DNA from 2 places in the Devosia sp. 1635 genome. Region 1 is predicted to be linked to the other one. Evidence: riboswitches for the same ligand, from Rfam matches in the RefSeq annotation. Region 1 holds a riboswitch; the other holds the start of a gene.

Region 1 (4,683 bases):
TTCCTCGCCGATGCACTGACCACGCTTTCAGGCGAAGCCGAAGTGGTGGAGCTGAGCCAGGCGCCTGGCATCACCCTCCTGCCGGTCCGCGAAGGCGGCACTTTCGAGGCGCACAGCCACGAGGGCGAGGGTCATGACCATGAGCACGACCACGAGGGTCACGATCACGAAGGCCATGACCACGAAGAGCACGATCACGACGAGCACGCCCACGAAGGGCACGACCACGACCATGGCGGCGACATGCATTTCTGGCTCGATCCGCAAAACGCGGTGCACATGGTCGATGCCATCGCCGCAGCGCTCAGCACGGCCGACCCGGAAAACGCCACCGCCTACACCGCCAATGCCGAGCGCGAAAAAGCCGATCTCGTCGCGCTGCAAGCCGAACTGACCGCGAGTCTCGCACCCGTCGCCGACAAGCCCTTCCTCGTCTTTCACGACGCTTACCAGTATTTCGAGAACCGCTTTGGCCTCACCGTCGCGGGCTCCGTCACCGTCACTCCGGACGTCATGCCCGGCGCTCAGCGGATCGACGCCCTGCGCGCCCGCGTGGCCGAACTCGGGGCTACCTGCCTTTTCGCCGAACCCAATTTCGAGCCGACCATCATTGCCGCCATCACCGAGGGCAGCACGGCCAGGGCCGGTGTGCTCGACCCCGAAGGCGGCGCCCTCACCGAAGGCCCAAACCTTTACCCCGAACTGCTGCGCGGCCTCGCCAATGGGCTCCTGGACTGCCTGGGCTAGCTAACCCAGCGGCCCCTTGAAGATAAAGAATGCCCCGAGCGCAATGAGCCCGAACCCGATCCCGTGGTTCCAGGTGAACTGCTCGCCCAGATACGTGGCGCTGAACAGCACAAAGACCGAGAGGGAAATCACCTCCTGAATGGTCTTGAGTTCGGCGCCGCTATAAACCCCGTAGCCGATGCGATTGGCCGGCACCGCCAGCCAATACTCGAAAAACGCGATGCCCCAGCTGGCCAGCACCACCACCCACAGCGCCGTGCCGGGGAATTTGAGGTGCCCATACCAGGCAAAGGTCATGAAGAGGTTGGACGCGATCAAGAGCCCGATCGGGGCCAGCGTGGCAAAGTTCCAGCCCATGGCGATTACCGCGCGCCCTTGGTGGGCTGTTCGAGCGCATACAGCGCATCGCTGATCGACTCGACCTTCTTGCGCAGCAGCTCCTGGGCGTCATGCAGCCCGCGATTATAGTAATAGGCGCCCATTTTTTCGGCAAAAAAGGTCATCAGCATCTCGGCCGGCATCGGCCCGATGGTCTGGTCCAGCTCCAGCCGGAAATAATCCTGGATCTCCGCCACCATGGCCTTGGTTTCGTCGCGGCTGAACTTGATCGGCTTCATTGCGGGCAGGGCTCCAGAATCGGCGGCACGATAATGCCGCGATCGCCCGTCCGGCAAGCGCCACGCCGCGATTGACCCCTCCGGCCCGCCATGCGAGAACACAGCCTGTGTCGGTTCCCCAAGCCCGTTGTGGCGCGGGGATCAAAAGGGAACACGGTGCGGATTACCCATCAGGGGCCAAAACCGTGGCTGCCCCCGCAACTGTAAGCGGTGCGCTCCTCTCCTTATGCCACTGGCAGCCAAGCTGCCGGGAAGGCGAGAGGCGCTCTATTCACCGCAAGCCAGGAGACCTGCCGGCACAGCAACGAGCTTGTAAGCTCTTTTTCGTTCCGCGCACGGAGGGTGCCGCATGAATACCACCACTGTTTCGACTGGCCTTCAGTCTCTTTCGCTGTCCCAGCGTCTTGTCGCCGGCTCGCTCGCGCTCCTGCTCGGGCTGACCCTCCTGGTCGGCACCGGCTTTGCCGGCGATTATCGCCTGCACAACGGCGCCCACGACACCCGCCACGCCATGGGCTTTCCCTGCCACTAAGGGCGAGCACGAGAGACGACCAAAAATGTTCCGCAATCTGTTTTTTGCTGCGCTGGTCGCAGCCCTTTGTGCTGGCCTTGTGGCATCCACGATCCAGCATTTCCGCGTCACCCCGCTGATCCTGCATGCCGAAAGCTTCGAAGGGGAGGGTGGCCATTCCCATGGTGAGGAGGCCACTCCGGCCGAGCATACCCACGCCCCCGGCACCCCGGCCCATGATCATGGCGCTGACGAATGGGCGCCCCAGGATGGTCTTGAGCGCACCCTCTATACCGTGCTCGCCAATCTGCTCGCCGCCGCCGGCTTTGCCCTCGTGATCGGCGCTGTGGGCCTCCTGGCCAATATCCCCATCACCACCGGCAATGCGCTGCTGTGGAGCCTGGCCGGCTTTGCCAGCTTCACCCTTGCGCCCGCCTTTGGCCTGCCGCCCGAACTGCCCGGCATGCCCGCCGCCGGTCTGGGCGCCCGCCAGCTCTGGTGGGTCGCGACGGCCCTTGCCACCGGCGCCGCCTGCCTGCTGCTGGCCAAGACCCGGGCGGGCTGGGCGATTGCCGTGGCGCTCGCACTCGTCCTCGCGCCGCACATCGTGGGCGCCCCCGCGGCTCCCGAAGAGCCAAGCGCCGTTCCCGCCCATCTCGCCACCGCCTTTGCCGCCGCCACCATCGGCAGTTCAGCCGTGTTCTGGCTGGTGCTGGGTGTCGTCTTCGGCCTCGTCAATGATCGCCTCGCCCGCCGCGAGGCTTCCCACCCCATCGGAGCTCCCGCATGACCACCAAGATCCCGACCACCGTCATCACCGGCTTTCTGGGCGCGGGCAAGACCACCCTCGTGCGCCACCTCCTCGCCCATGCCCCCAAGGGCAAGCGCATCGCCCTCATCATCAATGAATTCGGCGATCTCGGCGTCGACAAGGACATCCTCGCCGGCTGCGGCGACGAGACCTGCCGTGAAGAGGACATGGTCGAGCTGTCCAATGGCTGCATCTGCTGCACCGTGGCCGACGAATTCATTCCCACCATGCAGGCACTGCTGAATCGCCCTGAAAAATTCGATCACATCGTCATCGAAACCTCGGGCCTCGCGCTGCCCCAGCCCCTGATCCGCGCCTTCAACTGGCCCGAGATCAAGGCGCAGGTGACCGTCGATGGCGTCGTGACCGTCGCCGATGCCGCCGCTCTTGCCGAGGGCCGCTTTGCCGCCGATGAAGCCGCCGTCGACCGGCAGCGCCGCCTCGACGAAATGCTCGATCACGAAACGCCCTTGGGCGAGCTCTTCGAGGATCAGCTGGCCGCCGCCGACATGGTTATCATCAACAAGACCGATCTGGTGGATCCCGCCACCCTCGAAAAAGTCGAGCAGAATATCCGCGCTGAGCTGCGCCCCGGCGTCGGCATTGTTCGCGCCGCCAATGGCCATGTCGATATCGCGGCGCTTCTGGGCCTTGGCATGGCTTCCGAAGCCGACATCGCCAACCGCCCCAGCCACCACGAACTCGAGCACGAGGGCGAAGGGCACGAGCACGACGATTTCGACAGCTTTTCTCTCCAGCTCCCCGCCATTGCGGGCAAGGACGAGCTGCTTGCCATCATCGAGGACACGATCCGCACCCATGACGTGCTGCGCCTCAAGGGCTTTGCCGCCGTGCCGGGCGCGGCTGCGCGCCTCGCCATCCAGGCCGTCGGCCCCCGCATTACCGCCTATTTCGACCGCCCCTGGGCGCCCGGCGAAACCAGGCAAACCGCACTCGTCGTCATCGGCCAATCCCCGCTGGACCGCGCCGCCATCACCCAAAGCCTGCGCCGCGCCGAGCCTGTGGCGGCATAAGCTCAAAGAGAATGGCTCCACACACCGGGATAGGTTTGCACCCCCACCCCAACCCTCCCCTCAAGGGGGAGGGGGCCGCATTGCGCCTTGGGCACGATCTAGCCCAACCCACCAGCCCAAAGCCCCTCCCCCTTGAGGGGAGGGGTTGGGGTGGGGGTGCAGGCGCTTCCGCCAATCCGGTCTTCGTGGGAGCCTGACCATGCACCTTCTTTCCGCCCAAGCCGGTGCCATCCAGCAGGAAGGCGAGGCCATCGATCTCGCCCAAACCCCTGGCGCCTTCATCTTCGCCTCTTCGGCCGATAGCGAACTGGCCATGCTCGCCGCCGCCGCCGACCGCGCGGGCGAAACCGAGCTGCGCCTCGCCAACACGCTGCGCCTGTCCAACAATCTGTCCGTCGATCTCTGGCTCGAGCAGACCGTCCGTCATGCCCGCCTCGTGGTCCTGCGCCTCATCGGCGGCGCCGCCTATTTCCAGTATGGCGTCGATGAGATCACCGCCCTCTGCGCCAACCGCAAGATCCCCCTTGCCCTGCTGCCCGGCGACGCCAATCCCGACCCCATCCTGCAAGCGCGCTCCACGATCCACCCCGAAGACTGGACCCGCCTCCACGCCCTCCTCATCGCCGGCGGCCCCGCCAACGCCGACGCGATCCTGAGGTCGTTCGGTGAACTCGCCGCCGAGCCCTCCCTCCCCCTTGAGGGGCTTCGAGCCGTCCCGCAGGGCGGATCGCTCCAGTGGAGCGATCCGAGGGGAGAAGGCCACGAGGGCTATGCCCGAGTGGCTGCCGGGGAGGGGGTCCCTCAGACCGAACTCAAGCCCCGCCTCTCCGACCTCCAGCCCCAACCCTTCGCTCGCTTCTCCCTCTGGCACCCCGCCACCGGCATCACCGACGAAACCGGCCTAAGGCACCGGCATCTCGAGCTTTCGCCTCCCTCCCCCTTGAGGGGAGGGACCGAGGGTGG
Region 2 (4,683 bases), on a different contig from region 1:
AGCGTCGACTTGCCCGCGCCATTCTCGCCGATAATGGCGTGAACCTCGCCGGGCCTGATGTCGAAATCGATGCTGAACAGCACCGGGATATCGCCAAAGGACTTGGAAATGCGGTGGGCCGACAAGATCGGGGACGCATTTGCGTCTTGCGCATCGATCATGCTGCCGCCCTCCCCCAAGCATGGCGCACTTGCTGTGCGGCTCTCTGCTTGAGTGCCGGTGTAAAGGTTTTCAGGATTGATGTAAAGGTTTACACAGGTGCATAACTGCTATGGGGGAGTGGTAGAGCGTGCCGCCTGGATCGACCTCTGCTAAGGGGCACAGGCGCACTGTTGATCGCGCAAATGACACTTGTCTGGGCGTAAGCCGGTTGCAGCGCAACCGAGCGGCGCGGGGGGCGGAGCGGGGCCGAGTGCAGCAGCAAAAGCTGGCGACCATTGAAGATGTTGCGGCCATGGCCGGGGTGTCGATCGCCACCGTCAGCCGCGCCATCAACGAGCCGACCAAAGTCGCCGACGCCACCCGCCGCAAGGTCGCCGAAGCCGTTGCCCGCACCGGCTACACCACGAATGCCCTGGCGCGCTCGCTGCGCATGCGGCGCTCCAACATGATCCTGATCCTTGCCCCCGATGTGGGCGACCCCAATTTCTCCAACATCCTCGTGGGTCTCGAGACTGAAGCCAGCAAGCGCGGCTATGGGGTACTGATCGGCAATACCCAGAACGATCCGAGCCGGGAAACCGATTATCTCCGGTTCATCAGCTCCAACCAGGCGGATGGATTGATCCTCTTTACCGGCCACCTGCCGTTCGGCTTCGGGCAGGATCGCGGCGAAACCCGCCTGCCCCCGACCGTCGCCGTCAACGAGCCGGTGACGGGGCAAAGCATTCCCTTTGTCGGGGTCGACAATGTCGAGGGCGCCCGCGTCGCCACCGAGCACCTGATTTCGCAGGGGCACCGGCGCATCGCCTTTATCGGCCATTCCAGCAGCCGGGAGATTAACCGCTTGCGCGAAGCGGGCTATCGCGCGGCCCTTGAAGGGGCCGGCATCCGCATCGATCCGCGGCTGATCCTCGATGGCGATGGCACGACGGAAAGCGGGCGGGCTGCCGCCGAGTTGATGTTTGTGCGCGATGCGCTGCCCAGCGCGTTTTTCTGCGTCAATGATGCAACGGCCCTCGGGGTCATCATCGCGCTCAACACGCGCCGCTATGAACTGCCGCGGCAGTTTTCGGTGATGGGGTTCGACGATATTTCCTTTGCCAGCTTTGTCAGCCCGTCGCTGACGACGATGAAGCAGCCCCGGCACCGGATCGGGGAAGCGGCGATGGAATTGCTGCTGACCCTGCTGGCCGACGAGCAGCCCAAATCCACCAATATCCTGTTGCGCGCGGAACTGGTGGTGCGCAGCTCGGTGGCGCGGCTGGCGAGCGGCTGACCGCGACACCCCCTCCGCCACTTCCCCCTTGCCCAGGGTCCGACGCGCCGCTAAGACGGCGGGGTCACGGTTCCGCCATCGAGCGCGGATGAAAAGGGAATACGGTGCGGATTACCCATCAGGGGCCAAAACCGAAGCTGCCCTCGCAACTGTAAGCGGCAAGTTCACCGTCCAAGCCACTGGTCAAGCGACCGGGAAGGGGACGAGGAGCGCCAGAGCCGCGAGCCAGGAGACCTGCCGGGACAACGACCAGCAAACCGAACGAGGTGTTTCGGTGGGGTGCGGACCGGCTTTTGGCTCGTCCGATCGTTGCCGTTGCGCCTCTTCGGGGTCGCGGGAGCATGACCTCAACTTTCCCCTCGTGTCTGGCTGATCGTTTGGCTTGAACAGCATCACGAGAGGTTTCGATGCGTCTGTTCTCCCTTCTGGCCAGCGGCATTTTTGTTGCCACGGCCAGCACGGCCTTGGCCCAACACGCAACCCAATACCCCCTGCAGCTCGAAAATTGCGGGGTCGAACTCACCTTTACCGAGGCACCGCAGCGGGCCGTCGGCATCGGGCAGAACAGCTCGGAAATCCTGCTGCTGCTCGGTCTGGCCGATCGCATGGTGGGCACCGCCACCTGGGTTTCGCCGGTGCTCGAAGAGGTTGCCGCCGACAACGCAAAAGTGCCGCGCCTGGCCGACAGCACCGCGAGCTATGAAGCAATCCTTGGCACCGAGCCCGATTTCATTGCCGCCCAGTTCGGGATGCGCGATGAAGCGGGTAACCGCGAGCAATATGCTGATCTCGGGATCCCGAGCTATATCTCGCTGACCACCTGCGCCATGAAGGATGCCAGCAATGGCGATGGCGTGCGCCTCGAACCCTGGACCACCGAGTTGCTCTACCAGGAGATCAGCGAATTGGCGGCGATCTTTGACGTCAATGAGCGGGGGGCCGAACTGGTCCGCGAGCTGCGCAGCCGCGAAGCGGCCGTGCGCGCGCAACTGGGGAAGCGCGCGGCGGGCGTTTCCATGGTGTTCTGGTTCTCGAGCCCCGAAATTGCCGGGGATGCTTGGGTGGCCGGCCGCAATGGCGCTTCGGCCTATATGATGAAGGTGATGGGCGCCCGCAACATCGTCGACAGCGAGGAAGACTGGCCGCTGGTCAGCTGGGAAGCCATTGCCGCGGCCGACCCCACGGTCATCGTCGTCGGCACGATGGACCGGCGCAACCGGCCGGCCGATGACCCCGCCCTCAAAGTGGAGTTTCTCAAGACCGACCCCATGGTCAGCCAGCTCAGCGCCGTCGAGGCGGGCCATCTGGTGCTGCTCGACGCGCAGGCAATGAACCCGACCCTGCGCACGATTGGCGGGCTCGAAACTCTGGCGGAGGCGCTGCAGAGCCAAGGCCTGCTGCAATGAGCATGGCCATGACCCAGCGGCGCCGCGCGCGGCTAGGGGGATCGGTGATCGGCGGGGCAGCCTTGCTGCTGCCCCTTGCCGTGGCGCTGGGGGTGGGCATTGGCGAAATGCCCATTTCGCTCCACACCACGCTCCAGGCCATCACCAATCGCCTGGGCTGGACGCAGTTCGAGATCAGCCGCATCCAGGAAAGCGTGATCTGGGATTATCGGCTCAGCCGCTCACTGGTAGCGGCCGCCTGCGGGGCGGGGCTGGCGCTGTGTGGCGCGATCCTGCAATCGCTGCTGCGCAATCCGCTGGCCGAGCCCTATGTGCTGGGCGTTTCGGCGGGCGCCTCGACCGGGGCGGTTTGCGTCATCGTGCTCGGCATAGGGGCGGGTAGCGCCGCCATTCCGCTGGGCGCCTTTGCCGGAGCCCTGGCCGCCTTTGCCTTTGTCATTCTCCTCGCGCGAGGCGCGGCGGGCAGCGCCGAGCGCACGATCCTGGCCGGTGTCGCCGCTTCGCAATTGTTCAATGCGCTGACCTCCTATGTTGTCAGCACTTCGGCCGATGCCGAACAGGCGCGCAGCGTCATGTTCTGGCTGCTGGGCAGTTTTGCCGGCGTGCGCTGGAGCGATGTGGGCCTTGCGGCAGGCGTGGTTGCCGCGGGGCTTGTCGTCTGCCTGCGCTATGCCCGAGCGCTCGATGCCTTCACCTTCGGGGATGACGCGGCCCGTTCGCTCGGCGTGCCCGTGGCGCAGGTGCGGGTGGTGCTGTTTGCGCTCACCGCCCTTATGGCCGCGACCATGGTGTCAATGGTGGGCTCGATCGGTTTTGTGGGCCTCGTGATTCCCCATGTCGCCCGCTTCATCGTGGGCCCGCAACACTTGCGGCTGCTGCCCGCCTGCGTGGTGGTGGGAGCGGTGTTCATGGTGCTGGCCGACATCGTTTCGCGCATCATCCTGCCCCAGCAGGTGCTGCCGATCGGGGTGGTCACCGCGCTGGTCGGGGTGCCGTTCTTTGCCGTCATCCTGTATCGCGGGCGGGGTGCGCGATGACCATTGCCGCCCATGGCGTGAGCTGGAAGGCTGGCAGCGAGATCATCGTCGATGGCGTGACCCTCGAGGCGCAGCCCGGCATGACGCTGGGCCTGCTCGGGCCCAATGGGTCGGGCAAATCATCGCTGATCCGGCTCCTCGCGGGTTTGCGCGCGCCCGCTGGTGGCGAGGTCACCCTTGATACCGCCCCGCTGGGCCGCTTCGGCCGGCGCCAGCTCGCCCAGCGCGTAGCGGTGGTCGAGCAACATGCCACGACCGAAGCCAATGTGACGGTGCTCGATGTGGTGCGGCTGGGGCGCACGCCGCATCGCTCGGCCCTGTCGCCCTGGACGCAAGCGGACGACGCCATTGTCGAGCAATCCCTGCAGCGGGTGGAGCTGGCCGACCGGCGCCACCAGCCCTGGCATACGCTTTCGGGCGGCGAGCGGCAGCGCGTGCAGCTGGCGCGGGCGCTGGCGCAAGAGCCGACCGATCTGATCCTCGATGAGCCCACCAACCACCTCGATATCCAGCACCAGCTTGATATCCTGCGCCTCGTCGCCGGGCTGCCGCTCACCACGATCGTGGCGCTGCACGACCTCAACCTCGCCGCCATGTTCTGCGACCGGATCGCAGTGATGCGCGAGGGGCGGCTGGTGGCCGCGGGCACGCCACATGCAGTCTTGACCGAGGCGCTGATCGCCGAGGTGTTCAAGGTGCGCGCCCAGGTGGCCCCCTCGACGCTGCACCGGGGCCTGCAAATCCAGTATCTGCCGTGACGCGCAATTCGCCGCGGGATGGGTATCCAGGCTGTCAGATCGGC

What was found. Region 1 has a riboswitch for cobalamin ahead of HRU92_RS00200 (CbtB domain-containing protein). Riboswitches for the same ligand answer to the same signal wherever they lie in the genome.
Region 2: linked by a shared signal. The riboswitch ahead of HRU92_RS15585 (ABC transporter substrate-binding protein) and the one ahead of HRU92_RS00200 (CbtB domain-containing protein) in region 1 are both predicted to bind cobalamin.

The regions. Positions count from the first base shown of each region.
Region 1 covers NZ_JABAOM010000001.1:35,034-39,716, forward strand. Annotated here, with positions in the region: gene znuA (zinc ABC transporter substrate-binding protein ZnuA) at 1-747, shown strand, start outside; gene HRU92_RS00190 (DMT family protein) at 748-1,104, opposite strand; gene HRU92_RS00195 (DUF2164 domain-containing protein) at 1,110-1,364, opposite strand; cobalamin riboswitch at 1,459-1,677, shown strand; gene HRU92_RS00200 (CbtB domain-containing protein) at 1,714-1,896, shown strand; gene HRU92_RS00205 (CbtA family protein) at 1,922-2,665, shown strand; gene cobW (cobalamin biosynthesis protein CobW) at 2,662-3,720, shown strand; gene cobN (cobaltochelatase subunit CobN) at 3,920-4,683, shown strand, end outside.
Region 2 covers NZ_JABAOM010000003.1:690,069-694,751, reverse strand. Annotated here, with positions in the region: gene HRU92_RS15595 (sugar ABC transporter ATP-binding protein) at 1-161, opposite strand, end outside; gene HRU92_RS15590 (LacI family DNA-binding transcriptional regulator) at 413-1,438, shown strand; cobalamin riboswitch at 1,489-1,695, shown strand; gene HRU92_RS15585 (ABC transporter substrate-binding protein) at 1,846-2,844, shown strand; gene HRU92_RS15580 (iron chelate uptake ABC transporter family permease subunit) at 2,853-3,881, shown strand; gene HRU92_RS15575 (ABC transporter ATP-binding protein) at 3,878-4,639, shown strand.